4 regions of the Pseudomonas sp. 2835 genome follow, and region 4 is predicted to be linked to each of the others. Evidence: predicted binding sites of a transcription regulator. Region 4 holds the regulator's gene; each other region holds the start of a gene.
The links. The regulator sigma-54, encoded in region 4, starts transcription at its own class of promoters, with help from an activator protein. The targets are predictions, from matches to a motif close to ANTGGCATNNANNTTGCTNT.
Positions count from the first base shown of each region.

Region 1: the regulator sigma-54 is predicted to act here: its motif matches at 3,404-3,423, upstream of ABIE20_RS07800 (circularly permuted type 2 ATP-grasp protein).
Region 2: the regulator sigma-54 is predicted to act here: its motif matches at 4,133-4,152, upstream of ABIE20_RS06935 (CmpA/NrtA family ABC transporter substrate-binding protein).
Region 3: the regulator sigma-54 is predicted to act here: its motif matches at 3,800-3,819, upstream of glnK (P-II family nitrogen regulator).

Region 1 is NZ_JBNDLE010000004.1:315,095-322,701, forward strand. It holds gene ABIE20_RS07785 (c-type cytochrome) at 1-210, shown strand, start outside; gene ABIE20_RS07790 (transglutaminase family protein) at 214-1,011, opposite strand; gene ABIE20_RS07795 (alpha-E domain-containing protein) at 1,008-1,958, opposite strand; gene ABIE20_RS07800 (circularly permuted type 2 ATP-grasp protein) at 1,962-3,371, opposite strand; gene ABIE20_RS07805 (ribonuclease E inhibitor RraB) at 3,549-3,881, opposite strand; gene ABIE20_RS07810 (hypothetical protein) at 4,071-4,307, opposite strand; gene ABIE20_RS07815 (T6SS immunity protein Tli4 family protein) at 4,382-5,716, opposite strand; gene ABIE20_RS07820 (LTA synthase family protein) at 5,847-7,607, opposite strand, start outside.
Region 2 is NZ_JBNDLE010000004.1:131,705-139,311, forward strand. It holds gene rlmKL (bifunctional 23S rRNA (guanine(2069)-N(7))-methyltransferase RlmK/23S rRNA (guanine(2445)-N(2))-methyltransferase RlmL) at 1-2,187, opposite strand, end outside; gene rmf (ribosome modulation factor) at 2,728-2,943, shown strand; gene ABIE20_RS06930 (quinone-dependent dihydroorotate dehydrogenase) at 3,040-4,062, opposite strand; gene ABIE20_RS06935 (CmpA/NrtA family ABC transporter substrate-binding protein) at 4,216-5,430, shown strand; gene ABIE20_RS06940 (ANTAR domain-containing response regulator) at 5,444-6,019, shown strand; gene ABIE20_RS06945 (nitrate/nitrite transporter) at 6,170-7,381, shown strand; gene ABIE20_RS06950 (protein kinase domain-containing protein) at 7,391-7,607, shown strand, end outside.
Region 3 is NZ_JBNDLE010000027.1:1,745-9,351, forward strand. It holds gene ABIE20_RS25155 (mechanosensitive ion channel domain-containing protein) at 1-1,197, opposite strand, end outside; gene ABIE20_RS25160 (YifB family Mg chelatase-like AAA ATPase) at 1,253-2,746, opposite strand; gene ABIE20_RS25165 (gamma-glutamylcyclotransferase family protein) at 2,990-3,343, opposite strand; gene ABIE20_RS25170 (accessory factor UbiK family protein) at 3,351-3,614, opposite strand; gene glnK (P-II family nitrogen regulator) at 3,944-4,282, shown strand; gene ABIE20_RS25180 (ammonium transporter) at 4,324-5,655, shown strand; gene sutA (transcriptional regulator SutA) at 6,120-6,443, shown strand; gene ABIE20_RS25190 (HAD family hydrolase) at 6,500-7,195, opposite strand; gene xerC (tyrosine recombinase XerC) at 7,192-7,607, opposite strand, start outside.
Region 4 is NZ_JBNDLE010000002.1:342,149-349,755, forward strand. It holds gene ABIE20_RS03645 (class II fumarate hydratase) at 1-67, shown strand, start outside; gene ABIE20_RS03650 (hypothetical protein) at 95-556, shown strand; gene ABIE20_RS03655 (superoxide dismutase) at 558-1,169, shown strand; gene ABIE20_RS03660 (ZIP family metal transporter) at 1,181-2,074, shown strand; gene ABIE20_RS03665 (HPr family phosphocarrier protein) at 2,089-2,361, opposite strand; gene rapZ (RNase adapter RapZ) at 2,382-3,236, opposite strand; gene ptsN (PTS IIA-like nitrogen regulatory protein PtsN) at 3,239-3,703, opposite strand; gene hpf (ribosome hibernation-promoting factor, HPF/YfiA family) at 3,716-4,024, opposite strand; gene ABIE20_RS03685 (RNA polymerase factor sigma-54) at 4,106-5,599, opposite strand; gene lptB (LPS export ABC transporter ATP-binding protein) at 5,779-6,504, opposite strand; gene lptA (lipopolysaccharide transport periplasmic protein LptA) at 6,505-7,029, opposite strand; gene lptC (LPS export ABC transporter periplasmic protein LptC) at 7,016-7,591, opposite strand; gene ABIE20_RS03705 (KdsC family phosphatase) at 7,600-7,607, opposite strand, start outside.

The DNA of each region.
Region 1 (7,607 bases), on a different contig from region 4:
GACGCCCAGTTCGGCCCGGACCTGAACCTGCCGCACAACCCGACCGAGTACTTCCAGGCCGATTTCCTCCGGCGCTATATCCGCGACCCACAAAGCCTGCGCCAGTGGCCCCAGGCGAAAATGCCCGGGTTTGCCCCAGCGATCATCAGCGATAGCGAGCTGGACGCGCTGCTTGCGTATCTGCGCCACATGGCCACGCGCAAACCCTGAGGCTCATTGCTGCTGGGCGTTGAGGGTGGGCGTCACCAGCACCTTGGCGTGCATTTGCTCGAAACCTCCACCGCGGCGCATGCCGCGCACCGGGCAGGCATCCAGGTAGTCCAGGCCTACTGCCAGCTTCAGGTGCCGTTCTGGCCGAGCCAGTTGGTTGGTGACATCGAAGCTGTACCAGGCATCCTCCAGCCAGGCTTCGGCCCAGGCGTGGCTGGCCATCTGCTGGCTGTCGCTGTCGAACAGGTAGCCGGACACGTAGCGCGCCGGTACGCCCAGGCTGCGCGCGCAGGCAAGGAAGGCATGGGTGTGGTCCTGGCAAACCCCTGCCCCGCCGGCGAACGCCTGGGCGGCACTGGTATCCACAGCGGTGCTGCCGGGCCGGTAGGCCATGCGCTGGTTCAGGGCATTCATCAGTTCAATCAACGCCGAACGGTCACGGCGCTTGCGGCATTGCTGGCTGGCGAAACTGCGCAAGGCTTCGTCGGCCTCGGTCAGGCGGGTGAAGCGCAGGAACGGCAACGGTGATTGCAGTTCATGCTCGGCTTCGCGGCTTTCATCGATGTCGACCAGGCCGCGGGCGCCGATGACCAGGTCCGAATGCGGCTCCTCCAGGCTCAGCACGTGCAAGATGTTGCCGAACGGGTCCAGTTGCGCCCGCACCGGCCGCGGCAGGTCCAGCTGCCAGCTGAGCACCTGCTGGCGCTCGCTGTCGTGTGGGGTCAAGCGCAGGTACTGGATACTGGCGCGCACCTGGTCTTCGTAGTGGTAGGCGGTTTCGTGGCTAATGGTCAGTCTCATACGGCCTCCAGGTAGGCGCTGTGAATGGCATTACCCAGTTCACGCACCAGCGGGATGTAATGGGTCAGCCAGGGGTGCAGGCCCTCGGCGAGGATTTCATCGATCGAGGTGTAGCGCAGGCGCGCGTCCACCTCGGCAGCCAGGCGCTGGGCCGGGCGACCGTTGCCGCCTGGCAGGCTGGCGAGAATCAGGTCGATCTCCTCGGTGCAGGCACGCAGCGAGCGCGGCACGTCGGCGCGCAACAGCAGCAGCTCGGCGACATGACGCGCGGCCGGCGCATCACGGTAGATCTCGGTGTAGGCCTCGAATGATGACAGCGCACGCAGCAAGGCACTCCACTGGTAGTAACCACGGGCCGAGCTGTCGCTGACCGCCTCGGCCTCGTCGCCGAGCATTTCGTAGCGGGCATCGAGCAGGCGCAGGGTGTTGTCGGCGCGCTCGATGAAGGTGCCCAGGCGAATGAAGCGAAAGGCGTCGTTGCGCATGATGGTGCCGTAAGTGGCGCCACGAAACAGATGCGAGCGCTCCTTGATCCACTCGCAGAAACGGCTCATGCCATAGCGGCTCAGGCCCTGCTCGGCAATACCGCGAATCTCCAGCCAGGTGGCGTTGATGTTTTCCCACATGTCGGCAGTAATCCGCCCACGTACCGCATGGGCACTGGCGCGCGCGGCGCCGAGGCAGCTGTAGATGCTCGCCGGGTTTTCCGGGTCCAGGGCAAAGAAGTGCAGAAGGCGCTCGGCATGCAACTGGCCATGGCGCTCGAGGTAATCGTCGAGGGTGCCAGTGATCAGCAGCGGCATGGCCATTTCATCCAGGCCGTCGCCGCGCCCGTCTTGCGGCATCAGCGACAGCGAGTAGCTGACATCGAGCATCCGCGCGAGGTTTTCCGCCCGCTCCAGGTAACGCGACATCCAGTACAAATCAGAGGCAGTTCTACTCAACATGACTTAATCCTCGACCACCCAGGTGTCCTTGGTACCGCCGCCCTGGGACGAGTTGACCACCAGCGAGCCTTCACGCAGGGCCACCCGGGTCAGGCCGCCAGGCACAACCCGGGTCTCGCGCCCGGACAGCACGAAGGGACGCAAATCGATATGCCGCGGGGCGATGCCGTTTTCGACGAAGGTCGGGCAGGTCGACAGCGACAGCGTCGGCTGAGCGATGTAGGCCGCTGGCCGGGCTTTGATCCGGGCGGCGAAGGCCTCGATCTCGGCACGGGTTGCCGCCGGGCCGACCAGCATGCCGTAGCCGCCGGAGCCCTGGGTTTCCTTGACCACCAGTTCCGGCAGGTGCGCCAGCACATGGGACAGCTCTTCAGGCTTGCGGCACTGCCAGGTCGGCACGTTTTTCAGGATCGGCTCCTCGTCGAGATAAAAGCGGATCATGTCGGTGACATAGGGGTAGATCGACTTGTCGTCGGCAACCCCGGTGCCAATGGCATTGGCCAGCACTACATTGCCGCAGCGGTAGGCGGCCAATAGCCCGGGAACGCCGAGCATCGAATCGGGATTGAACGCCAATGGGTCAAGGAAGGCATCGTCCAGGCGCCGGTAGATCACATCGACCGCCTTGGGGCCGTCGGTGGTGCGCATGAACACCCGCTCGTCACGTACGAACAGGTCGGCACCCTCAACCAGCTCGACGCCCATTTCGCGGGCGAGGAAGGCATGTTCGAAAAACGCGCTGTTGAAACGCCCGGGGGTCAGCACCACGACGCTGGGGTTATCCAGCGGGCTAGAGCTCTTGAGGGTATCGAGCAGCAGGTTGGGGTAGTGATCGATGGGCGCGATGCGCTGGGCAGCGAACAGCTCGGGGAACAGGCGCATCATCATCTTGCGGTCTTCGAGCATATAGCTGACGCCGCTGGGGGTACGCAGGTTGTCTTCGAGCACGTAATAGCTGCCATCGCCATCGCGCACCAGGTCGACCCCGGAAATATGCGAGTAAATGTCGCGGTGCAGGTCCAGGCCCTGCATCGCCAGCTGGTACTGGTCGTTGGCCAGCACCTGCTCGGCGGGGATGATGCCGGCGCGGATGATGCGCTGGTCGTGGTACAGGTCGGCTAGAAACAGGTTCAACGCCTTGACCCGTTGAATGCAGCCACGCTCGACCACCCGCCATTCACTGGCCGGGATGCTGCGCGGGATGGTATCGAAGGGGATCAGGCGCTCGGTGCCCTGCTCGTCGCCATAAAGGGTGAAGGTTATGCCGGCGCGATGGAATAGCAGGTCGGCTTCACGTCGACGCTGGGCGAGCAGCTCCGGTGGGGTTTCGGCCAGCCAGCGGGCGAACTCCCGGTAATGCGGACGGACCTGACCGTCAGCGGTGTACATCTCATCGTAAAAGGTGCGGATCATGCCGAACTCCTTGTCACCCGTGCACCCGAGCCATCGCAAGCCTCGTGCCAGCGGCATAATTCCTTGTTATTCAATACGTTGTGATTTAAGCGAAGAACGGTCGCACCAGATCTGTGCAACCGCCCCGGTTGCTTTGACGGCAGCGCTTCATTGCGAAGCGCCGCGCTTGTTCGTCACTCAGGCCAGTTGCCGCTCCTGCTTGACGCCCCAGCCTTCTATTTCTCCACCCAGCGGGGCGATCACCGCCTCGAAATCCTGTTCGAATTCGCCGATTCCGCCATAGGTTGCAAACATCACCTTGCTCAGCTCCAGGTGCCAGGCGCCATCATCACGCTCGTGTACCTGGGCACTGAGTGATTCGCCGCGAAACTTACCTGCCGCTCGCCGCGCCCGTGCCTCGTCCGGAAATACCGCATAAAACTCGATGGGATGAATTTGCGCGAAGTTGAACCCCCCTTCTTTCATCCGACGCAAGACCGTGCTGCTGATGTCCTCGTATTGGCTGCTCATGAATCGTCCTCCTCATTACCGATGGATAGACTTTCAGTGCAAAACGCACCTGCCCGCCACACAAGCCGTGCGGGGGCAATTCGAGCTGTTGCGTGACGTGGATCGGCAAGCCCGGACAATCAAAAAAATTGCCCGACCTTGTCTGCAGCGTAGCGCCTGATTGCCCAGCGTGCCAGCCGGCATGCGGGTTCAAGGCCCTTCAGTGATGGCAGTGATCTCCACCCCGTTCTGCTCCTTCAGCCATTTGGCCGTTGGCGAGGGTTCGCGGTCCTGAAAATCATTGAGGTCCAGTTCGCCCAGGACCGGAAACAGATGGGAGCGAATCAGCCGCGCTGCCTCTTCGGTACTCGGCTCCAGCTCCGCGGTGAGCGACAGCGAGGTACGCTCGCCCTTCTGGTCAACAAAGGTAATGACCCATGCTTTCATTGGACTCTCCTCTGTACAGATGTTCAGGGTGAATCGGGCTTACCTTCCGTTGACCTCAGCACAGTGGTGGTCGTTCAGTCGTCTTGCACCGCGAAGCGATGGCCGCCTGGCAACGCACGTACGCTTTGCAGTGTGCGTAGAAAATCGTCCCTGGAGGGCTCGAACTGCAGGGGTGGTTGGGAGTGTTCGTTGATCACGCCCAGCACCAGGGTGGGCTGATGCCCGGAGGACGAGACGCCGGCGACCATCCTGAACGTTTCGACGGCCGACGGTTCGAGCGTTTCAGGATCATGAGGGCGAAAGCGCGCGCCGCCGATACGCCCCTTGGCGGCACCAATGGGCACGCTTGAAGGCCCGAACTTGTCGATACTGAGCAACTCGGGAAACGGGTTGGCAATCAGTCGATCCAGCATCATCGGGACCATGTCGACGGCTTTTTCATCATCGTTGCTCATGCTCAGGCGGTGCAGCAGCTTGGGGTTGTCTGCCGGCGTGAAGCCCAGGGTGATGGCATGCCGCGGTGCGCCATCGTCGGCAATGAAGCCATGGGGCACACAGAAGCCGTTGTCCTGGGGGATTTCGTACTGCGCCCGGGTACGGAACGCAGCCAGCACGGTGCGTGCCCTGGGCTCCAGTAATGCCAGCGAAGCGGATGCGGTTGCCGTGGTGGCGCCGCTATGGAAGTTGAAACGATAGATGCGTTGGTTGCGCCACAGATAGGCTACCAGTTTGCCTTCATACCAATTGGCAAACGCATCCGGCAGCCCCAGCTCGATAGAACGCTCATGCTCGAACTCTACATCGGTCGGCCACTGTGCCTGTTCTTTGAAGAAGGCATCGCGCTCGACCTGCGCCTTCGCCACCGACCGACCTTCGGCAGCAAATTGCCGAATCAGATCGTCAAGCAAGATCAGTTGAGAATGCACATAGCCGATACGCTCGAGCTTTTCATCCAGCTCGATACTTTGGTCCAGCAGTGCCCTGTAGCCCGAGTCGTCACTACGGGTTTCGCTGATGACGGCATCCAGCGCCTTTATCTCTGCCTTGACAACCCGCTGTTGCGCAGGCTCAACGTTGAGGGTTTGGGAATAGCGGATCTGCTCGAAGAGTTCGCGAGTGGTCAACGGGCTGACCTCGATGTCAACCAGATAGCGTTGTTTGGGAGTCAAGCCGTCGCCGTAGGCAATCTGCTGCTCACCTGGGGTGATTGTGGGATTGGGAAGCTTGAAATTGTAGTACTGCCAATAGCCACTGGAAATGTGCCAGTCAATGTCCTTGGGCACATCGAACTGTACCCGGCCCATGCATTCGGTACGCCAGCCGGGGGGCGTCTGGTAATCCGCCGGTGCAACATCGGCCAGCGCCAACAGTGAATGGCACAGGCCGGCAAACAATACGAACACGCGCACGCAAAAATCCTTTTTTGATGGGCGCCATTGCAGCCCCCGCTTCCTCAAGCGCGCGATTTGAGCATCCATGGCCCAGAAAGCCAAGACCCCGGCAAGCCGGGGTCCTGTTTTTACAGCACCAGCAACCTGGCTATTCCGGGGTGCCGTGCACTACACCAGCGGTGTTGTCCAGCAGGCTCTTGGTCGCGGTCTGGATGAACGACTCAAGCTTGTGGGTCAGTTCGGTCTGGTCCGGCGCTTCGATCAGCTCGGCCTTGAAGTTGGCACCCAGCTCATAGCGGTACATGCGTGGCGACATGTCCTTGGACTCGATCAGGATGCGGTCACCCTTGACCAGGCCAACGATCTGCTCGCTGCCCGATGGCTTGATCATGCCAAAGCCCTGGTCACCGGCCGGCAGGTTGAGCAGGTCACGGCCCCAGCACTGATGGCGGGTTTCGCCGCCCAGTCGGCCCATGATGGTCGGCACGATGTCGATCTGGGTACCGACGGTGTGGTTGACCGCACCGAACTTCTCCTGGATACCCGGGGCGATCAGCAGCAGCGGCACGTTGAAGCGCCCGAGGTCGAGCTCAGTGACCTGCTGGTGGTTGCCAAAGCCATGGTCGCCGACGATGACGAACAGGGTTTCCTTGAAGTAAGGCTCCTTGCGCGCCTTCTCGAAGAACTGGCCCAGGGCCCAGTCGGAGTAGCGCATGGCGGTCAGGTGCTCGTCCAGACGGCCCTGGCCGGTGACTTTCTCGACCGGCAGGTCCTTGGGCAGCGCATACGGCGTGTGGTTGGACAGGGTCTGCAGCAACGCGTAGATCGGCTTCTTGCCATCGTGCTTGGCAAGCTCTTCGTTGCCGCGGTCGAACATGTCCTGGTCGGACACGCCCCAGGTCGGGTCGGAGAACACCGGATTGACGAAGTCGTTACGGCCGATGAAGGTGGTCATGCCCTGGTTGCCGAAGAAACCGGACTGGTTGTCCCAGGCAAAATCACCGTTGTAGACGTAGACGTCGTCGTAATCACGGGCACTGAGCAGCGCCGGCAAGCCCGACAGCTTGTGGCCGCCTTCGGGGGTCTGCATCAGGTACTCGAAACCCGGCAGGTTCGGGTAGCAAGCCATGGTGGCGAACATGCCCTGGTGGGTATGGGTACCGTTGGAGAAGAAGCGGTCGAACAGCAAGCCCTCTTTCGCCAGTTTGTCGAAGTACGGGGTGATGTTGTTCGGGCTGCCTAGCGCGCCGACCGAATGACCGGCGAAGCTCTCCATGAGGATCACCACGACGTTCTTGATCGCCAGGGTGTTGTCCGCCGGCGGGGTGAAGTCACGGCGCACCGCGGCGCTGTCGGCATCGACCAGCTTGTCGTTGGCAGTCAACAACATGTCGCGCACGGTCTGGGTAGCCAGGCCTTGTTCGATGGTCGACTTCCAGATATTGGCGCGGTCCTCGCCGAAGCGGCTTTTGGCGGCATCGATCAGGGTCAGGGTGCCGTTCAGGCCCAGCTGGTTGACGAAGTTCGAGTCGGTGGTGAAGGCATCGCCCCACCGCATTGGCGGGCCCTGGCGCAGGGTGCCGCGAGCGGCGATGACCGCTACCAGCAGGACCATGAAGAACACTACGCCGCGCACGTACCAAGGCGCGACGTTGCGCGTGCCGGCGACCTGGCTTTCATATACGCCAGCAGGTCGGGTCAGGCGGTCGATGCCCTTGAACAGCAGGCTCAGCAGCCAGGTGCCAAACGCCCAGGCCAGCAGGTAGCGCACCACCGGGAAGCCGTACCAGAGCATGCTCAGCACGGTTTTCGGATCTTCCTTGACGTACTGGAATACCAGGCCGTTGAGGCGCTGGTGGAACTCGCGGTAGAAGTCCATCTCCATCAGGCCGAGGAACATCACGATGCT
Region 2 (7,607 bases), on a different contig from region 4:
AATTTTCCAGGCTCGGTGAATCTTGCTGTTACGGGCAAAATCCGGGTCCAGGGTCTGGGCACTGATCTCTTCCACCGCGTAGCGCTCAGCCAGGTTTTCATCCAGCTGGAACTTGCGGAAGTTGTTCGAGAAGTACAGCACACCGCCCGGCGCCAGGCGTGCCACGGCCAGGTCGAGTAACTCGACATGATCGCGCTGCACGTCGAATACACCTTCCATGCGCTTGGAGTTGGAGAAGGTCGGCGGATCGATGAAGATCAGCTCGTACTCATCGCGGCAGGCTTGCAGCCAAGCCATGACATCGCCCTGCTCCAGGCGGTTCTTGTCCGAGAAGCCATTGAGCGACAGGTTGCGCCGCGCCCAGTCCAGGTAAGTCTTCGACAAGTCGACGCTGGTGGTGCTGCGCGCGCCGCCCTTGGCCGCATGCACACTGGCGGTGGCGGTGTAGCAGAACAGGTTGAGGAAGCGCTTGCCGGCAGCCTCGCGCTGAATGCGCAGGCGCATCGGACGGTGGTCGAGGAACAGCCCGGTGTCCAGGTAATCGGTGAGGTTGACCAGCAGCTTGACGCCGCCTTCCTGCACTTCGAGGAACTGGCCCTGGGCGCTCTGGCGCTCGTACTGACGGGTGCCACTCTGACGCTCGCGGCGCTTGACCACCACGCGGCTCTGGTCGATGCCCAGGGCCTGGGGAATCGCTGCCAGGGCGTCGAACAGGCGCGCCTGGGCCTTTTCAGGGTCGATCGAGCGTGGTGCGGCGTACTCCTGCACATGGACCCAATCCTGGTACAGGTCGATGGCCAGGGCGTACTCGGGCATGTCGGCATCGTACAGACGATAGCAGCTGACGTTCTCGCGCTTGGCCCATTTGCCCAGTTGCTTGAGGTTCTTCTGCAGGCGGTTGGCGAACATCTGCCCGCCTTCGCTCAGGCGCGCCGGCTCGCTGGCCACGGCGGCCGGGGTACGCTGCTCGGCAGCGTCGCCATTACGTTCGGGCTGACGGCGCTCACCGGTGACGAACTGGTCGGGCTGGACCTTGATCAGCAGCAGCTTGCACGGCAAAGCGCCGTTCCAGAAGGCATATTGCTTGTGGCTGCGGATACCCATGCGCTTGCCCAGGTCCGGGGCGCCGGTAAATACCGCCGCTTCCCAGTTCAGGCAAGCCTGACGCAGGCGCTCGCCGAGGTTCTGGTAGAGGTACAACAGGCTCGCTTCGTCGCCCAGGCGCTCGCCGTATGGCGGGTTGCAGATCACCAGGCCTTTCTGGTTCTGGTCCGGGCGCGGCTCGAAGCTGCCGACCTCGCCCTGGTAGATCTTCACCCAGTCGCTCAGCCCGGCGCGCTCGACGTTGTTACGGCCTGGCTGGATCAAGCGCGGGTCGGCTTCATAGCCACGGATCCACAGCGGCGGACGGGCAAGACCGGCTTCGGCACGGGCCAGCGCTTCGTCATGGAGTTTGCGCCAGAGTGCCGGCACGTGACCAAGCCAGGCGCTGAAACCCCAGCGCTCGCGGCGCAGGTTAGGCGCGATATCGGCGGCGATCATCGCCGCTTCGACCAGGAAGGTCCCCACGCCGCACATCGGGTCGGCCAGGGCGCCGCCTTCGGCAGCGATGCGTGGCCAGCCGGCACGGATCAGCACCGCCGCCGCAAGGTTTTCCTTAAGCGGCGCAGCACCTTGCTGCAGGCGGTAACCGCGCTGGTGCAGGCTGTGGCCGGACAGGTCCAGGGACAAGATTGCCTCACCGCGCTCCAGGCGCAGGTGCACGCGCAGGTCCGGGTTGAGCTTGTCGACCGACGGGCGCTCGCCGCTGCTGGTGCGCAGCTTGTCGACGATTGCATCCTTGACCTTCAAGGCGCCGAAGTGAGTGTTGTCGATACCCGAGCCGTGGCCGCTGAATTCCACTGCCAGCGAGCCGCTGGCCTCCAGGTGATCTTGCCACTCGACTTCGTTGACACCGTCGTAGAGGTCGTCGGCGTTCTTCATGTTGAAGCGCTTGAGCACCAGCAGCACGCGGTTGCCCAGGCGCGACCACAGGCACAGCCGGTAGGCGGTTTCCATGTCGGCCGTGCCGCGAATTGCCGAAGTGTGCTCGCGCACCTCTTCAAGGCCAAGGCCGCGGGCTTCTTCGGCAAGCAGGCCTTCAAGGCCTTTGGGACAGGTGAGGTAAAGTTCGAAACGGTCCGACATGGGGTATCCAGAGCCTTGAGCAATAAAGTGGAAAGGCAAGCGCATCGCCCTTCCGATGTTTAATCGAACGCCTTTCCACAGCGTTCGAGTGGCGCTCCATTGAGCGCCGGGCCGCCCACCAATCCGACTTTTGCCAAGGGCTGAAAAGTCTTTGATTGCCGAGCAGAATGAAAAATTCAGGCAAAAATAAGAGGAAAATGACCCTTCGTCGTTTTGCCTTCATTGTTACAAATTATCACATAGCGATGGCCAGATGACTTTGAAGCAGGTCAAACCCTGATCATAGCGGGCTTTGCGCCAGATCCTAATCAGACGCATTTATTTACTTATCCTGTGGACCTATGAAAGGTTACGTCCTTATGACAAAACGATCATTCACACTGTGTCTTGCATTGGTTAGAACTGGTCTCAGGTTGTCACCGCAATGGGGCAACACTTCCGCTCGCGACGCCGGCAGCGAGCGCAAACCGGCAGAACGATTCTGCCCGACCTTCTAGAGGTCGACGGGACATTACAGTCAACAAGTGAGGGCAACACCCTATGAGAAGACTTAAGCGTGATCCGTTGGAACGAGCATTTTCACGTGGCTACCAATATGGGGTCACCGGCAAATCCCGCGAGCTTTGCCCCTTTACTCTACCGTCTGTACGCCAGGCATGGATCAATGGCTGGCGCGAAGGACGCGGCGACAACTGGGACGGTATGACCGGCACTGCGGGTATCCATAGACTCAACGAACTTCACGCCGTTGGCTGAACGAGGAACCGAATCCGATTACCATGCGCGCCCTATCCGGGCGGCGGGCTGAGGCCCAGGGGCCCCTTGAGGGGGCCCTTTTTTATGCCTGCGGTTTCAGCGCGGCATGGCCGCGATGGCATCCACGGCCTCACGGATCAGGGCCGGGCCCTTGTAGATGAACCCCGAGTAGATCTGTACCAGGCTGGCACCGGCGGCAATCTTCTGCGCCGCATGCTTGCCTTCGGTAATCCCGCCTGCGGCGATGATCGGCAATTTGCCGCCCAGCTCGCCGGCCAGCACCTTGACGATATGGGTGCTTTTTTCCAGCACCGGCGCACCCGACAGACCACCCGCCTCGTCACCATGCTGCAAGCCTTCGACGCCTTCGCGGCCGAGGGTGGTATTGGTGGCGATCACCGCGTCCATGCCCGACTCGACCAGGGCCGCGGCGACCAGCGCGGTTTCTTCATCGCTCATGTCCGGGGCGATCTTGATCGCCAGCGGCACATGCTTGCCGCGCTCGGTCACCAGTTGCGAGCGGCGCTCGGCCAGGGCGTCGAGCAGTTGCTTGAGCGAATCGCCGAACTGCAGGCTGCGCAGGCCCGGGGTGTTCGGCGAGCTGACGTTGACAGTGATGTAGCTGGCCTGGTCGTAGACCTTGTCGAGGCAGATCAGGTAGTCGTCCACTGCACGCTCAACCGGGGTGTCGAAGTTCTTGCCGATGTTGATGCCGAGAATGCCGCGGTACTTGGCAGCGCGCACACGGTTGAGCAGGTTGTCGACACCCAGGTTGTTGAAGCCCATGCGGTTGATGATCGCTTCGGCTTCCGGCAGGCGGAACAGGCGCGGCTTGGGGTTGCCCGGCTGCGGACGCGGGGTGACGGTGCCGATCTCGACAAAACCGAAGCCCAGCTGGGCAAAGCCGTCGATGGCCGCGCCGTTCTTGTCCAGACCCGCCGCAAGCCCGACCGGGTTGGCGAAGTTCAGGCCCATGACGGTAACCGGCAAGGAAGCCGGCGCCTTGGTCAGCAAGCCGTTGAGGCCCAGGCGGCCACCGGCGCCGATCAGGTCCAGGGACAGGTCATGGGAAGTCTCCGGGGAGAGCTTGAACAGCAGCTGGCGGGCCAGGGTATACATGGGCGGGTTTAGCTCGACGTGAGTGAGGGGGGCGATTATAGCGGTGGCGTCGCCCGGGGGACAGGGCCGCCTTGGCATATGCGTTGCTTGCACCCTGTGCAAACGCCTGCCACGCGAGCGGTACGGCCTGACCTTCGACACAGGCGCAATGACGTGACCAACCCTATTCCCGCAACCTCACTGGCCTGGGTCAACGGCAGCGATGCCCCGGAAAAGCCCTGCCTGAATCTCGGTTTCATGGCCCTGAGCGATTGTGCCTCGGTGGTGGTGGCCGCGACCCAGGGTTTCGCCCAGACCTATGGCCTGACCCTGAACCTGCGGCGCCAGAGCTCCTGGGCCGGCCTGCGCGACAAGCTGGCCAGCGGCGAGCTGGATGCCGCGCACAGCCTGTACGGCCTGATCTACGCGGTGCAACTGGGCATCGGCGGTAGCCCGGCCATCGACATGGCAGTGCTGATGGGCCTGAATCAGAACGGCCAGGGCATCAACCTGTCTGCTGCGCTGCAACGCCAGGGCGTGACCAGTCCCGAGGCGCTGGAGCATTTCGTGCACCAAAGCAGGACAAAACTGACCTTTGCCCAAACCTTCCCCACTGGCACTCATGCCATGTGGCTGTATTACTGGTTGGCCAGCCAGGGCATCCACCCGCTACACGACGTCAACAGTGTGGTAGTGCCGCCGGCACAAATGCTCGCGCACCTGCAGGCCGGGCGCATCGATGGCTTTTGTGTCGGCGAACCCTGGTCGGCAGGCGCCATCGCCCAGGGCCAGGGCTTTACCCTGGCCACCAGCCAGTCGATCTGGCCGGACCACCCGGAAAAAGTCCTGGGTTGCACCCGGGCCTTTGTCGAGCAATACCCCAACAGCGCACGGGCTCTGGTGATGGCCGTGCTGGCTGCCAGTCGCTTCATCGAGCAAAACAACGAAAACCGCCGCAGCACCGCGCAACTGCTCAGTGGCAAGGCGTACCTGGATGCACCGCTGGCGAGTATCGAGCCGCGCCTGCTTGGCCAGTACCAGGATGGCCTGGGCAACCAGTGGCAGGACCCGCACGCCTTGCGCCTGCATGATGAGGGCCGGGCCAACCTGCCGTACCTGTCCGATGGCCTGTGGTTCATGACCCAGTTCCGCCGCTGGGGCCTGCTGCGCGAGGATCCCGACTACCTTGCCGTGGCTCGCCAGGTCCAGCAACTGGCGCTATACCGCGATGCCGCCACGGCGATCGGCGTACCCTGCGGCGGTCCGGACATGCGCAGCAGCCAGTTGATAGATGGCAGCCGCTGGGACGGCAGCGACCCGCATGGCTACGCCCGCAGCTTTCGTCTGCATGCGCTGGCCGAATCACCCGCCGCCCTCGCCCGCCGCTAAAGGAGACGCCCACATGCTGCGAATCCTGCTGATCGACGACACCGCGAAAAAAGTCGGCCGCCTCAAAGCCGCCCTGGTCCAGGCTGGTTTCGAGGTGATCGAAGAGTCGGGGCTGACCATCGACCTGCCGGCCCGCGTCGAAACGGTGCGCCCGGACGTGGTGCTGATCGATACCGAGTCACCGGGCCGCGATGTCATGGAGCAAGTGGTGCTGGTCAGCCGCGACCGGCCGCGACCGATCGTCATGTTCACCGACGAACACGACCCCGGAGTGATGCGCCAGGCAATCCAGGCCGGAGTCAGCGCCTACATCGTCGAAGGCATCCATGCCGCGCGGCTGCAGCCGATCCTCGACGTGGCCATGGCCCGCTTTGAAAGCGACCAGGCACTCAAGGCCCAGCTGCAGGCTCGCGACCAGCAACTGGCGGAGCGCAAGCGCATCGAACTGGCCAAGGGCCTGCTTATGAAAATGAAGGAATGCAACGAAGAGCAGGCCTACACCCTGATGCGCCGCCAGGCAATGAGCAAGCAGCAAAAGCTGATCCAGGTGGCCGAGCAGATCATTGCCATGAGCGACCTGCTTGGCTGAGGGAATCTGGCCCGGCTCTTGCTATCACCACAGGACAGGTAGCCAACGGCGGTTGCCCCCTCCACGACAAAGACGTCGCACTCCCACTCGCACAAGCGGGTCGGGTGGCGACGTCTTTTTCGTTTCCGTCCCTGTTCAACGAGGTGTTCGATGAATACGAGTTTCTGGAAGTCCGGGCATGTCCCCACCCTGTTTGCCGCCTTTCTGTATTTCGACCTGAGCTTCATGGTCTGGTACCTGCTCGGCCCGCTGGCGGTGCAGATTGCTGCCGATTTGCAACTGACCACCCAGCAGCGCGGGCTGATGGTGGCTACGCCGATCCTTGCCGGGGCGATCCTGCGTTTTGTCATGGGCCTGCTGGTGGATCGGCTGTCGCCCAAGACCGCCGGGTTGATCGGCCAGGTGATTGTCATCGTCGCACTGTTCTGCGCCTGGCGCCTGGGCATCCACAGCTATGAACAGGCGTTGTTGCTCGGGGTGTTCCTCGGCGTTGCCGGCGCCTCGTTTGCCGTGTCGCTGCCGCTGGCCTCGCAGTGGTACCCGGCGCAGCACCAGGGCAAGGCCATGGGCATTGCCGGTGCGGGTAACTCCGGCACGGTGTTCGCCGCCCTGCTGGCCCCGGCCCTGGCCGCGGGCTTTGGCTGGAACAACGTATTCGGGTTTGCCGTGATCCCGCTGCTGCTGACCCTGGTGCTGTTCAGCCTGCTGGCGCGCAATGCCCCCGAGCGGCCCAAACCCAAAGCCGTGGCCGACTACCTCAAGGCCCTGGGCGACCGCGACAGCTGGTGGTTCATGTTCTTCTACAGCGTCACTTTCGGTGGCTTTATCGGCCTGGCCAGTGCCCTGCCCGGCTACTTCAATGACCAGTACGGCCTGAGCCCGGTGACGGCTGGCTACTACACTGCCGCCTGCGTATTTGCCGGCAGCCTGATGCGCCCGCTCGGCGGTGCCCTGGCTGACCGCTTTGGCGGCATCCGCACCCTGCTGGCGATGTACAGCGTCGCCGCCATCTGCATTGCCGCCGTCGGCTTCAACCTGTCCAGCGCGGTGGCTGCCCTGGCCCTGTTCGTCGCTGCCATGCTCGGCCTGGGTGCCGGCAACGGCGCAGTGTTCCAGCTGGTACCGCAACGCTTTCGCCAGGAAATCGGTGTGATGACCGGGCTGATCGGCATGGCCGGCGGTATTGGCGGTTTCCTGCTCGCTGCGGGCCTGGGGACGATCAAGCAGCACAGCGGCGACTATCAACTGGGCCTGTGGTTGTTCGCCAGCCTCGGTATTCTGGCCTGGTTCGGCCTGCACGGCGTCAAGCAACGCTGGCGCACCACCTGGGGCTCGGCGGCGGTCACCGCAGCGCGGGTCTGAGGTGATGCCATGAGCCTGCAACTGAGTTTTGCCCAGGCCAGCGCCAGCGGCCCCCGGGAGGAAAACCAGGACGCCCTGCGCCTGGTCACCCCCAATCCGGAACTGGCCGCCAGCAAAGGCTACCTGTTCGCCCTCGCCGATGGCGTCAGCCAGTGCGCCGATGGCGGCCTGGCGGCGCGGGCCAGCCTGCAGGCGCTGGCCCTGGACTACTACGCCACGCCCGCCA
Region 3 (7,607 bases), on a different contig from region 4:
TCCCAATACCTCACCCGGGCCCATGCGCCCGGCTTCAAGCTGCTTGTCACCATCACGAATCCCGACCGACACCACCCCGGTGCCAATCACCAGCAGGAAGTCCGAACTGTCGCCGACACCGAGGATCACCTGGTCGGCCAGGTATTCCACGGCGGTCATGCGCTGGCTGAGGTTGTCTTTCTCTTCGTTGCTCAATGAGCGGAAGATCCGCACGTCTTCGAGCAGGGCGCGCTGGCGGTTCCACATCTGGCCGGGCTGGGAGTCGCTGTTCCACACCACGCCGGCGGCTTCCAGGTGCCGGTGGGCGAGGTCGAACATATGGTTGCGTACCTCGGTCTTCTGGCTCATGGAACTGACAAAGCCACTAGCCTCGTACTCCACCGACTCCAGGCTCGAACTCTTGATCGTGGCCTTCGGCGCCGGGCTGGTCAGCAACGAGCGCGTGCCCTGCAAGGTTTTCTCCAATGCATCGAGCACCCGCCGTGGGCGCACCTTGGCTGGCACCACGACGCTGATGGAGACACCGTGGACATCGCTGGGCTGACTGAAGTTGAGCAGCTTGGCCTTGGCCGCCACCGAGTTGGGAATCACCGCCATGCTGCCGTTGCCAGTGAGCAGGCGGGTGGCGCGCCAGTCGATCTCGATGACCTTGCCTTCGGTGCCGTCGATGCTGATCGAGTCGCCGATCTGATAGGGGCGGGTGGTGTTCAGTACAATGCCGGAGAACACATCACTGAGTGTGCTCTGCAGCGCCAGGCCGATGACGATCGCCATCACCCCCGAGGTTGCCAGCAGGCCTTTGACCGGCAACTGCAGCACATAGGCCGCCGCAGCCACAATGGCCACCAGGAAGATCACCGCACCCAGCACATCCTGCAGCAAACGCCCGGTGTGGCCACTACGGGCAACCAGCACCAGACCGATCACCACCGTCGCGGCGCGCGCCGCAAACAGCCACCAGGCGATCCCCAACACCGTTGCCAACAGATTGCGCGGCACATCCTCGACCCAGGGCGCAGGTTGCAACGGGCTGACTCCGGCGCTGATCAGCACCCAGGTGAACAGCGAAAACGCCAACAGACGTACACCAATGCGCAAAGGTCGGCGATGGGCGGGTATAAGCTGCCAGAGCGTGAGGTCGAGCACGATCAGGGTAATGCCGAGCAACAGCGGGTAACTCTGGACGAATGCGAACATACCGGTCTCGGTGCGGTGGGCTGTTGCCAAGTTAAGAGCAGAATGCGGGGATTTACTACTGGTTGTTGGGGCGATAGTGCAGCGCCTCGGCCAGGTGCTCGCGGCCAATGTTGTCCAGCTGTTCCAGATCAGCCAGGGTGCGCGCCACCTTGAGCAGGCGGTGGGCGGCGCGTAGCGACAGGGTCAGGCGTTCGCAGGCGCTTTCCAGCCAGGTCTGGTCGGCTGTGGATAACCCGCAATACTGGCGCAGGCCGGGTAGGTCGAGGAAGGCGTTGGCGCAGCCCTGGCGCTGTTGCTGGATGTCGCGGGCGGCGGCGACTTGCGCGGCTATGGTGGCGCTGCTTTCGCCATGGCTGCTGTTGGTGGACAGTGCCGTGGCTTCGCGGGCGACGGTCAGGTGCAGGTCGATGCGGTCGAGCAGGGGCCCGGAGAGTTTGTTGCGGTAGCGCTGGATCTGCTCGCTGCTGCAGCGACAGCGCCCGGTGGGGTCGCCAAAATATCCACAGGGGCAGGGGTTCATGGCGGCGACCAGCTGGAAGCGCGCCGGAAAGCGGATCTTGTCCTTGGCCCGGGCGATAACGATTTCGCCGGACTCCAGGGGTTCGCGCAGCACCTCCAATACACGTCGTTCGAACTCTGGTAGCTCATCGAGAAACAGCACGCCGAGGTGGGCCAGGGTGATTTCCCCGGGCTGCGGTCGGCTGCCACCGCCGACCAGTGCAGCACCGGAGGCCGAGTGATGCGGATGGCGAAACGGCCGCTGCGGCCAGCTGCTCAGCGGTACATGGCTGGCCACCGACTGGATCGCTGCCACCTCCAGTGCCTCGCGCTCATCCAGCGGCGGCAACAGGCCGGGCAGGCGGCTGGCGAGCAGGGTTTTGCCGGTGCCCGGAGGGCCGCTGAACAGCAGGTTGTGTGCGCCTGCGGCCGCGACCAGTAGCGCGCGCTTGGCGGCTTGCTGGCCCTGTACTTCGTTGAGGTCTGGGTAGGGGCGGATCTGCAGCAACAGGCCGTTGGCTGCGTAGGGATTGAGCGGGGTGTGGCCGTTGAAGTGGGCGACCAGCTCCAGCAGGTGACTGACTGCAAACACCACCAGCCCCGATGCCAGACAGGCTTCTTCGGCATTTTCTTGCGGCACGACCAGGGCCCGACCGGCTGCTCGTGCAGCCAAGGCGGCGGGCAGAACACCTTGCACCGAGCGGATCGCCCCGGACAGCGCCAGTTCGCCCAGGCATTCCACCTCGCCAAGCGCTGCAATCGGGAACTGGCCGTTGGCGGCGAGAATCCCCAGGGCGATGGCCAGGTCGAAGCGCCCGCCATCCTTGGGCAGGTCGGCTGGCGCGAGGTTGAGGGTGATGCGCCGGGCGGGGAATTCCAGGCCGGAATTGAGGATCGCGCTACGCACCCGATCCTTGCTTTCTTTCACGGTTGCTTCCGGCAGGCCAACCAGGGTCAGTGCCGGCAGACCATTGGCCAGATGCGCTTCAACACTGACCGCCGGGGCCGAAACACCGACCTGGGCACGGCTGTGGACAAGGGCGAGGGACATGAACGCTCCATGATCTAGACGAGGCCGCGTCCTGCGGCTCTGCAAGCGTAGTGGGGTGGAGCGGATCAAGGCGCGGAAGAGTGAGTCAGGTTTTTTCCGGCGTGTTTTTGCGAGCGCTTTGCGCTCGATCGCTGGCAAGGCCAGCTCCCACAGGTCCGGCGTACACAGCCCCTTGTGGGAGCGGCGGTGCGACGACTCGACTTGACCCGCGATGAGGCCAGCTCAGCCAGCCACGCCATGAGCTCAGGCGCGCACGTAAACCCAGGCCGTCAGACCAGAGGCCAGGGTCACCGCAACCCGCTTGTAGTCGGCCACTTCATAGGCGTCCGCCGCCGCAAGTTCAGCTTCGCTGATCTGCAAGACCATGCCGGCCACGCAGTCGTTTGCATTGCTGCTGGGGGTGACGATCGGGTGATGGGTCTTGCCGCTGGTGGCCAGGACTTGCGGGTCGGTAATTTCCACCCATGTCTGGCTGTAACCGAGCATCTGGTCAGTCTGGCCGACCAGTTCGCGGCCGAAGTTGGCCAGCTGCACGGCTTTGTCCTGCAGGGTGCCGTAGGAGAACAACAGCACCGGATATTCAGCAGATGGCGTCATCGCAGGCTCACTCGGCGGCAGGCGGGTTCAGGCGTGCTTCCATTTCCGCGACCTTGGCTTCGAGCGCTTCAAGGCGGGCACGGGTGCGGGCCAGGACGACCATCTGGCTGTCGAATTCTTCCCGGCTGACCAGTTCGAGTTTGCTGAAGCCGCTTTGCAGCAGGGCTTTGAACTGGCTTTCGATTTCGCTGCGGGGCTGCGAGGTGTCGCCGCTGAACAGGCGCGAGGCCTGGTCGCTCAGGGCATCAAGAAAGGCTTTGGGCGCGAGCATATTCGGCTGTCCACAGTATGCAATGGGGCGCCAGTGTAGCACGCAGCCTTAGTGCCCCAATGCTGCACGCTTTTCGCGCATGGCGGCGAAACGCCGCGCACCGTTGTTGTGCATCAAAACCGTGCTGGCGACTGGCCAAGTCGGGCTGCGCAACCTAAGTCCCTGTAATCAGGGGCTTTAACCATTCTGGCAAGCTTTCTGCTATGTCCTTCATGACCCATGCACTGATGCAGTCACCATGACGACGCGTTACAAAGCCAGGCACTGCGCTTAGACTTGAGTCGGGTTTGTTTTCCTGGGGCAAGTCCACCAATTCGGGAGAGAGTTTCATGAAGCTAGTCACTGCCATCATCAAGCCGTTCAAGTTGGACGACGTGCGCGAGTCGCTGTCCGAAATCGGCGTGCAGGGCATCACTGTCACTGAAGTCAAAGGTTTCGGCCGGCAGAAAGGTCACACCGAGCTGTATCGCGGCGCTGAATATGTGGTCGATTTCCTGCCCAAGGTGAAGATCGACGTCGCCATCGATGACAAGGATCTGGACCGGGTCATCGAGGCGATCACCAAGGCGGCCAACACCGGCAAGATCGGTGACGGCAAGATTTTCGTGGTCAATCTGGAGCAGGCGATTCGCATCCGTACCGGCGAAACCGATACCGACGCGATCTAAAAAAAGCCTCACCAAACCCCAACGCCCCAGGAGATAACAATATGACTCTGCGTCAGTTCGCAGGGCTAGGAGCCCTTTTGTCCCTCGTAATGCCCGGCCTGGCCATGGCAGAGGAGGCAGCCCCCGTGCTCAACTCCGGCGACACCGCCTGGATGTTGACCGCCACAGCCTTGGTGCTGTTCATGACCATCCCTGGTCTGGCCCTGTTTTACGGCGGCATGGTGCGTTCCAAGAACGTGCTGTCGGTGATGATGCAGTGCTTTGCGATCACCGGCCTGATCAGCGTCCTGTGGGTGGTTTACGGCTATAGCCTGGCGTTCGATACCACCGGTATGGAGCAAGGTGTAGTCAACTTCAATTCCTTCGTTGGTGGTCTGTCCAAGGCGTTTCTCGCCGGCGTGACCCCGGCGAGCCTGACCTCTTCGGCGGCGCTGTTCCCTGAGGCGGTATTCATTACCTTCCAGATGACCTTCGCGATCATCACCCCGGCGCTGATCGTCGGTGCCTTTGCCGAGCGCATGAAGTTCTCGGCGATGCTGATCTTCATGGCCATCTGGTTCACCCTGGTCTATGCGCCCATCGCCCACATGGTCTGGAGCGGTAATGGCGGCCTGATGTGGGACTGGGGCGTGCTCGACTTCGCTGGCGGCACCGTGGTGCACATCAACGCCGGTATCGCCGGCCTGGTGGCCTGCCTGGTGCTGGGCAAGCGCAAGGGCTTCCCGACCACGCCGATGGCGCCGCACAACCTCGGTTACACCCTGATGGGCGCCGCCATGCTGTGGATCGGCTGGTTCGGCTTCAACGCAGGCTCCGCGGCAGCCGCCAACGGCACTGCCGGCATGGCCATGCTGGTGACCCAGATTGCTACCGCGGCAGCGGCCCTGGGCTGGATGTTCGCCGAGTGGCTGACCCACGGTAAACCAAGCGCGCTGGGCATCGCCTCGGGCGTGGTAGCAGGTCTTGTGGCCATCACCCCGGCTGCCGGCACCGTCGGGCCCATGGGCGCCCTGGTAATCGGCTTGGTGGCGGGCGTGATCTGCTACTTCTGCGCCACCAGCCTCAAGCGCAAGCTGGGCTACGACGACTCCCTGGATGCCTTCGGCGTGCACGGCATCGGCGGTATCGTCGGCGCGATCCTCACTGGCGTGTTCGCAGCCCCGGCGCTGGGCGGCTTCGGCACCGTCGAAGACATCGGCGCGCAAGTCTGGATTCAGGCCAAGGGCGTCGGCTTCACCGTGATCTACACCGCGATCGTCACTTACGTGATTCTCAAGGTGCTGGATCTGGTCATGGGCCTGCGGGTCAACGAAGAAGAAGAGTCGGTCGGCCTCGACCTGGCGCAACACAACGAGCGCGGCTACAACCTGTAACAGCCTCGAAAAAAACTTGCCCGGCTTGCCGGGCATTTTTTTGCCCGGATTTTGTCAGTTCGGTAAGGCGCAAACGGTTTCCAGGCGAGCTTTTCCGGCAGCATGAGACGTGGGCAGAAAACTTACAGCGTTCAGTGAAATTTAGGCACTTTGCTTTTTCTCTGAGCACGCTAGAATGCGCGCCGAAGGGTGCTGACGACCTGTCCGCAAACTTTCGTACCCTTTGCTAGGCTTGCCAATAAGCGAGTCGATCACGCCAGGGTATGTCGGCGCGTTAACGCCGCCCGCTCTTTATTTGTACAGACCTCGCCCGTGACGTGGGGTTTGCCCGGTTCTCGCCATTCGTTGTGGCGCAACCACGGCCCGTAGCCTGCCTGCGGACCTTGAATTTTTTCTGGCAGCTGTCGATTTTCGACGTTGCTGGTCTATAACTAATCTGCTTTTCGCAAGTCATGAGGTAGAACATGAGCGACGATGATCTGGAAACTGACGACCTCGAAGTAGGCGACGAAGACGAAGGCGATGAAGGCCTCGAAGCGGCAGCTGATGATGTAGCTGTCGATGATAGCGACGATAGCCCGGCTCCTGCAGCCAAGGGCAAGTCCAAGGCAGCAGTCTCGGTAGACGAGATGCCGAGCATGGAAGCCAAGCAGAAGGAGCGTGATGCCCTGGCCAAGGCTATGGAAGAGTTCCTCTCCCGTGGTGGCAAGGTGCAGGAAGTGGAGGCCAACGTGGTCGCCGATCCGCCCAAGAAGCCGGACAACAAGTACGGTAGCCGCCCTATCTGAGTGGCCCCGTCAGCAAGAAAGCCCGCCGTCGCTGCGGGCTTTTTTGTGTCTGCTGTTCAGCGCCAGCTGTTGAGCAGATCAGGCAGCTGAGACAACCGCTGTATCTGTGCATCAGGGCGGTTCTCGGCTTCCCATGCCTTGCCCTGGGGGTTGAACCAGATCGCCCGTAGGCCGGCGCGCTGGGCCCCGGCAATGTCATCGCCGGGGTGATCGCCAATGTGCACCGCCGCATCCGCCTCGACTTCGCCTTGGCGCAGGGCTTCGAGGAAGGGTTGCGGGTCGGGCTTGCCTATCCCTAAGTCTTCGGCGCACAGGGCGAACTTGAAGTAATCGGCCAGGCCAAGGCGGCGCACATCGGCGTTGCCATTGGTGACCACGCCCAGGGTGTAGTGGCGACGGAGAATCTCCAGCACCGGCTGCACCTCGGGGAAGATGTCGATCTGGTGGCGGGCGTGGAGGAACACCTCGAAGCCTTCGTTGGCAAGCTCCCGGGCCTTGTTCTCGCTGTAGCCGACCTCTTCCAGGGCATGGAACAGCACGCGCCGGCGCAGGGCGCTGATGCGGTGTTTGAGCCCTGGCTCTGCCTGCACCAGGCGCTCGCGGATGGCGTACAGGTGCTCGACCGGAACCGCGCCCAGGGTTGGCGCATTGGCCGCCAGCCAGTCGCGCAGGGTGGTCTCGGCGCTGACGATCACCGGCGCGGTGTCCCACAGGGTGTCGTCGAGGTCGAAGGTGATCAGCTTGATGCTCATGAGTCACTGCCCTTACTGCGTTTGGCCCGAGGATGGGCGCTGTCATACACGGCGGCCAGGTGCTGGAAGTCCAGGTGAGTGTAGATCTGCGTGGTGGCGATGTCGGCATGGCCGAGCATCTCCTGCACGGCGCGCAGGTCCTGGGACGATTCCAGCAGGTGGCTGGCGAAGGAGTGTCGCAACATGTGCGGATGCAGGTTCTGGCCCAGCTCGCGGGCGCCGGCGGCCTGCACCCGCAGTTGAATGGCCCGTGGGCCCAGGCGCCGGCCCTGCTGGCTGACGAACACCGCGCCGTCCTGCGGGCCGCTGCCGGCGCGCAGTGGCAGCCATTGCTCCAGCGCCTCGCGGGCCTTGCGACCGACCGGCAGCACGCGGGTCTTGCTGCCTTTGCCGTGTACCTGCACCAGGCCGC
Region 4 (7,607 bases):
CGACCTGCCGCGCAGCCAGCTTGAAGCGCTGCTCGATCCGGAAAAGCTCACCGCTGGCGGGATCTGAGCCGGTCCACCGCTCTGGAGGTTTGTCATGCAGCACTGGAAACGCACCACCGAAATTGCCAACCGTCTGTTCAAACAAGGCGAGCTGGTCGATGCCCGCGAGTTGTATCTGCAAGCCCTGGCGCTTGCCCAGGTGTTGTTCGAGCGCTGGCATGACGCCGACGAAGCGGTGGCCGTGTGTGTCATCGCTCACCACAACCTGGCCGATCTGCACCTGCGCCTGAATCAACCGCAGGAAAGCGCCGAGTACCTTTGCGCCATTCACCAGCGGCTGCTGCAGACCGCCCAGAACCCGCGCATGGCGCCGCTGCTGCGTGAAGCTGCGCTGCGTCACAGCAGCAAGACCTACACCGAGCTGCTGAGCTTCATCAGCGAGTATGGCCAGTACCCGCGCACCGAACGTCTGCTCTACCGGCATGAGCCGCAGCCGGCCCTGCATGCCGGCCAGGAAAGCGCCGCGCCTTCAGTCCTACAATATGGAATCCAGTGATATGCCTTATACCTTGCCTGCATTGCCTTACGCCTACGATGCGCTGGAACCGCACATCGATACCCAGACCATGCAGATTCACCACAGCAAGCACCACCAGACCTACATCAACAACCTCAACGCGGCGGTAGAAGGTAGCGAGTATGCCGAGTGGCCGGTAGAAATACTGGTCGCCAGCGTCAAGCAGCTGCCGGAAAAACTGCAGAACGCAGTGATCAACCAGGGCGGCGGCCACGCCAACCACTCGCTGTTCTGGACCGTGATGTCGCCCCAGGGCGGTGGCCTGCCGCAAGGCGCCGTGGCCAAGGCCATTGATCAGCAATTGGGTGGCTTCGAGGCCTTCAAGGATGCCTTCACCAAGGCTGCACTGACCCGCTTCGGCAGTGGCTGGGCCTGGTTGAGCGTGACCCCGGCCAAGACCCTGGTGGTTGAAAGCAGTGGCAACCAGGACAGCCCGCTGATGAATGGCAATACGCCGATCCTCGGCCTGGACGTCTGGGAACACGCTTACTACCTGCTCTATCAGAATCGCCGTCCGGAATACATCAGCGCCTTTTACAACGTGATCGATTGGTCCGAGGTAGAGCGCCGTTACGCAGCCGCGCTTGTGTGAGTCGCAGCGCAATGCGTTCGGATGTGATGTCCATTGCCGGCGTGCGGCTGTTTCGCCTGGCGCTCGGTACCCTGTTGTTGCTGGTCGGCTTCGCGCTGCTGGTGGCCCAGGGTATCGCCTGGCTGGATCTGGAACCGCGCATGTTGCGGGCCCTCGAAGGCGGGGCACTGTGTGCCTTGGGCACCGCCCTGGGCGCCGTGCCGGTGCTGGTGATCCGCAACATGCCGGTGGCCCTGGCCGATACCCTGCTGGGCTTCGGCGCCGGGGTGATGCTCGCGGCCACGGCCTTTTCGCTGATCATTCCCGGGCTGGATGCCGCCCAGGCCATTGGTTTGGGTAAATGGGGTGCTGGTGGCCTGGTCAGCTTCGGCTTGCTGTTCGGCGCCTTCTGCCTGTACCTGGTCGACCTCAAGGTGTCTGGCGCTTCGCCCGAGGCGCTGGTAGGTACGCCTCAGCAGCCGGTGATTGCCGCACGGATCTGGGTGTTCGTGATTGCCATCATTGCCCATAACATTCCCGAAGGCATGGCCATTGGTGTGTCTGCCGGTGGCGGCATGCCCGATGCCGACAGCCTGGCCATGGGGATTGCCTTGCAGGATGTGCCTGAAGGCCTGGTCATCGCCCTGGTGTTGGCAGGGGCGGGGATGGCCCGTTTCAAGGCGTTTCTGATTGGCGCGGCTTCAGGCCTGGTCGAGCCGCTGGCAGCGGTGGTGTGTGCCTGGCTGGTGACGGTGGCGGAGTTATTGCTGCCACTGGGGCTGGCCTGTGCGGCGGGGGCGATGTTGCTGGTAGTGACTCAGGAAATCATTCCCGAGTCGCGCAGCAACGGCCATCACCGACTGGCTAGTCTTGGCCTGTGCATCGGCTTCTGCCTGATGATGGTGATGGATACGGCGTTGTCGTGAGAAAACGGGGGCGGTTACTCGCCCTCGTCGAAATAGTTGTTGATCAGTTCGATCAGGGCATCGAGAGCCGCAGTCTCGTCCTCGCCCTCGGTGTGCAAATGCACCTGGGTGCCTTTGCCGGCGGCAAGCATCATGACCGCCATGATGCTCTTGCCGTCTACCAGTTTGTCTGGCGCCCGACCCACGCGTACCTGGCAGGGGAATCTGCCAGCGACGCCAACGAACTTCGCAGCCGCCCGGGCGTGCAGCCCCAGCTTGTTGATGATGGTGATTTCACGAGCGGGCATCGAGGCGCAGATCCTGTGGGCTAGAGGTCGCGGTGGCGAACCTGGACGTTCTTTAACGATTGTTGCAGTAGCTGGCCCAGACGCTCGGTCAGGTACACCGAACGGTGGTGGCCGCCCGTGCAGCCAATGGCAATGGTGACATACGCGCGGTTGCTGGCGGCAAAGCGTGGCAACCATTTGAGCAGGTAGCTGGAGATGTCCTGGAACATGTCCTCGACATCCGGCTGGGCTGCCAGGTAATCGATTACCGGTTGCTCCAGGCCCGAATGGTCGCGCAGTTCCGGCTTCCAGTAAGGGTTGGGCAGGCAACGCACATCGAACACTAGGTCGGCGTCTACCGGCATGCCGCGCTTGAAGCCGAAGGATTCGACCAGGAAGGCCGTGCCTGGCTCCGGCTGGTTGAGCAGGCGCAATTTGATCGAATCACGCAGCTGATACAGGTTCAGGTTGGTGGTATCGATCTTCAGGTCGGCGAGGTCGGCAATTGGCCCGAGCAGCTCGCTTTCGACTTCGATCGCTTCGGCCAGCGAGCGTTCGTTGTTGGTCAGCGGGTGGCGGCGGCGGGTTTCCGAGAAACGCTTGAGCAGGGTTTCTTCGTCGGCATCCAGGTACAGCACATCGCACTGGATATGCCGGCTACGGGCATCCTCGAGCAGCTCGGGAAAGCGCGAGAGGTGGCTGGGCAGGTTGCGCGCGTCAATCGACACGGCCACCTTGGGCTGCATCAATTCGGTGTTGATCAGGGCGCTTTCGGCCAGTTGCGGCAGCAAGCCAGCAGGCAGGTTGTCGATGCAGTAGTAGCCGTTGTCCTCAAGTACATCGAGGGCGGTACTCTTGCCGGAGCCAGACCGGCCACTAACGATGATCAAGCGCATGTTCAGTGCCCGTTTTGTACGTCCAGTACGACCTGGTACAAGGATTCGTTACTGGCGGCCGCACGCAGTTTTTCGCGTACGTCCTGGCGGTCGAGCATGCTGGCGATCTGGCGCAGCAGCTCCAGGTGCGCATCGGTAGCCGCTTCCGGGACCAGCAGTACGAACAGCAGGTCGACCGGGGCGCCATCGATGGCGTCGAAATCAATAGGGGCGTCAAGGTGCAACAGCGCGCTGACCGGCGACTCACAGCCCTTGAGGCGGCAATGGGGAATGGCAATGCCGTTGCCGAAACCGGTGGAGCCCAGTTTTTCCCGGGCGATCAGGGCTTCGTACACGATCTGGGTGTCCAGCTCGGGCACTTCTTTGCCGATCAGATTGGCGATCTGTTCGAGCGCACGTTTTTTACTGCCGCCCGGCACGTTCACGAGGGAACGGCCGGGGGTCAGGATGGTTTCAAGTCGGATCATGGATGAGGGGGATCAGCGGGCCGCTGCACCTTGCAGCAGGCTTTGCTGTTTTTCCTTGTGTTTTTTCAGTTGGCGGTCGAGCTTGTCAGTCAAGGCGTCGATCGCTGCATACATGTCTTGGTGTTCGGCATTTGCAACCACTTCGCCGCCCGGGATCTGCAGGGTGGCCTCGATCTTCTGTTGAAGCTTCTCGACCTTCATGATTACCGTCACATTGGTAATCTTGTCGAAATGCCCCTCCAAGCGAGCAAGCTTTTCAAGTACGTACTCACGCAGGGGCTGAGTAACTTCTACATGCTGTCCACTGATATTGACTTGCATACAGCTTCTCCTTTGTTGCCGGTGCATAAGAGGCAGGTATTGCGCCTGCCACTGAACTGCGGTGGCACACCTCAGGAGCCGTTACATCAATCGCTTGCGCTCGCTCGACGGTGCAATGCCGAGGGACTCGCGGTACTTGGCGACGGTGCGACGTGCTACCTGGATGCCTTGTGCCTCCAGTAAACCAGCGATCTTGCTGTCACTCAATGGCTTTTTCTGATTTTCCGCTGCAACCAGTTTCTTGATGATCGCGCGGATCGCCGTGGACGAGCATTCACCGCCTTCGGAGGTGCTGACGTGGCTGGAGAAAAAGTACTTCAGCTCGTAAATTCCGCGGGGCGTGTGCATGTATTTTTGCGTGGTCACGCGGGAAATGGTCGACTCGTGCATGCCCACCGCTTCGGCGATGTCGTGCAGCACCAGCGGCTTCATCGCCTCGTCGCCATGATCGAGGAAGCCGCGCTGGTGCTCGACGATCTGGGTGGCGACCTTCATCAAGGTTTCGTTGCGGCTTTGCAGGCTCTTGATGAACCAGCGCGCCTCCTGCAACTGGTTGCGCATGAAGGTGTTGTCGGCGCTGGTGTCGGCGCGACGGACGAAGCCTGCGTACTGCGGGTTGACGCGCAGGCGCGGTACCGCTTCCTGGTTGAGCTCGACCAGCCAGCGCTCGTTGTCCTTGCGCACGATCACGTCGGGTACCACGTATTCGGCTTCGCTGGATTCGATTTGCGAGCCCGGGCGCGGGTTGAGGCTCTGTACCAGTTCGATGACCTGGCGCAGCTCGTCTTCCTTGAGCTTCATGCGGCGCATCAGCTGGCTGTAGTCGCGGCCGCCGAGCAGGTCGATGAAGTCGCTGACCAGGCGCTGGGCTTCGGTCATCCACGGCGTGCGCGGCGGCAGTTGGCGCAGTTGCAGCAACAGGCACTCGCTGAGGTTGCGCGCGCCGATACCGGCGGGCTCGAACTGCTGGATGCGGTGCAGCACGGCTTCGACTTCGTCCAGCTCGATGTCGAGCTCGGGGTCGAAGGAGTCGCAGATTTCTTCCAGGGTTTCGTCGAGATAACCCTGGTTGTTGATGCAGTCGATCAGGGTCACGGCGATCAGCCGGTCGGTGTCGGACATCGGTGCCAGGTTGAGCTGCCAGAGCAGGTGGCTCTGCAGGCTTTCGCCAGCGGAGGTGCGGGTGGTGAAGTCCCACTCGTCATCATCGTTGCTGGGCAGGCTGCTGGCGCTGGTCTGGTAGATGTCTTCCCAAGCGGTATCGACCGGCAGCTCGTTGGGGATGCGTTCGTTCCATTCGCCTTCTTCGAGGTTGTCCACCGTCGGGGCGGTCTCCTGGAAGCTGGTTTCCTGAACTTCGGCGACGGGTTTGCTCTCGGCGTTGTCGGCCATCGGGTCGCTGTTGTCGAAGTCGTCGCCATCTTCCTGGCGCTCGAGCATCGGGTTTGATTCCAGCGCTTCCTGGATTTCCTGCTGGAGATCCAGGGTAGAAAGCTGGAGCAGACGTATGGCCTGTTGCAACTGCGGGGTCATCGTCAGTTGCTGGCCCATTCTTAGGACGAGCGATGGTTTCATGGCAGGGGCTTAACACCTTATTTGCCGGCGCACATGCGCCATCCACTACAAGGGCACCGAAGCGCCAACTTTAAGCAAATTATATGCCTGAAATTGCAGCGTTTGCCTAGAGCGCCGTAACAATTAAGCCATCATCTGGCCTGTTTACGAGCGCTCCGGCAGCGCCTTACACCTTGAGCCTACAGGCGGAACTCATGGCCGAGGTAAACCTCTTTGACCAGGTCGTTGGCCAGGATGGTCTCTGCATCGCCTTCGGCGATCAGCTGGCCATCGTTGACGATGTAAGCGGTTTCGCAGATATCCAGGGTTTCACGGACGTTGTGGTCGGTGATCAGAACGCCGATGCCCTTGGCCTTCAGGTGATGGATGATCTGCTTGATGTCGCCAACCGAGATCGGGTCGACACCGGCAAAGGGTTCGTCGAGCAGGATGAACTTGGGTGCGGTGGCCAGGGCGCGGGCAATCTCGACGCGGCGGCGCTCACCACCGGAAAGGCTCATGCCGAGGTTGTCGCGGATGTGGCTGATGTGGAATTCCTGCAGCAGGCTTTCCAGCTCCTTGCGCCGGCCATCGCGGTCCAGGTCCTTGCGGGTTTCGAGGATCGCCATGATGTTGTCGGCGACCGACAGCTTGCGAAAGATCGAGGCTTCCTGCGGCAGGTAGCCAATACCGGCGCGGGCACGGCCGTGCATGGGCTGGTGACTGACATCAAGGTCGTCGATCAGCACGCGGCCCTGATCGGCCTGAACCAGGCCGACGATCATGTAGAAGCAGGTAGTCTTGCCGGCGCCGTTAGGGCCGAGCAGGCCGACGATCTGGCCGCTGTCGATCGACAGGCTGACGTCGCGGACCACTTGCCGGCTCTTGTAGCTCTTGGCCAGGTGCTGGGCTTTGAGGGTTGCCATTTACTCGGCCTTCTTCTTCGGCTGGATCACCATGTCGATGCGCGGACGCGACTCGGTGACTTTGCCACCGCGACCGGCGGTAGCGATCTGTTTCACCGTGTCATAGACGATCTTCTCGCCTTCGGTGGTGTTGCCTTCGTTGATAACCTTGGCGCGGTCGATCAGGACGATGCGGTTTTGCGGCGCATTGTACTGGATGGTCTTGCCATAGCCCTGCATCTTGTCTGGCTTGGCGGCGCTCTGCTGCTGTTCGAAGTAGGCCAGGTTGCCCACCGAGGTCACCACGTCGATGTCGCCACCGGCGGTACGGGTGATGGTCACGGTGTTGCCTTTGATCATCATCGAGCCCTGGGTGATGATCACGTCACCGGTGTAGGTGGCGATGCCTTTCTTGTCGTCCAGTTGAGCGTGGTCGGCCTGGATGCGGATCGGCTGGTCACGGTCGTTCGGCAGGGCCCAGGCGCTCGCGCTTCCCAGTGCTGCGCTCAGGCTGAGCAAAAAGGGGAGGGTTTTAACGAGCCTCATACTGTCCTCTTACGTTGGACAGCAGGTCCATCCTGCCGTCTTTCAAATACGCTTTCATTCCATTGCCCGTAGTGACGCCACCGGCGCCGTCGATTCTAACGGCTTGCTCGGTTTGCGCATATTGCTTCTGCGGGAATACCGTCATGCGGCTGCTGGTAATGATCATGGTGCGGTTCTTTTCGTCGGTGCGGGCAACCCGTACCGAATCGATCAGTTCGACTTCGCTGCCGTCGGGATTGACCTCGCCGCGCTCGCTCTGCACGTGCCACGGATAAGTGGTGCCGCGGTACATCTGCAGGTCGGGTTTGGTCAGCAGGGTGACTTCGCTGGCCTTGAGGTGCTCGACCTTGTCGGCGGTCATCTCGTACTGCATCTTGCCGTCAGGCAAAAACTGCACGCTGTGAGCGTTCACCGCGTAATAGTCGATGGCGCTCTGGTCCGGCCCGGCAACCGGCTTGTTGTCGAGGAAACTCTCGGGGCTGATGTTCCAGTAGCCGACCGCCACCAGCAGGGCGGCGATCACACTGAACAGCGCAATGTTGCGGATTTTCTTACTGAACATGTGTCGCTCTACAGGT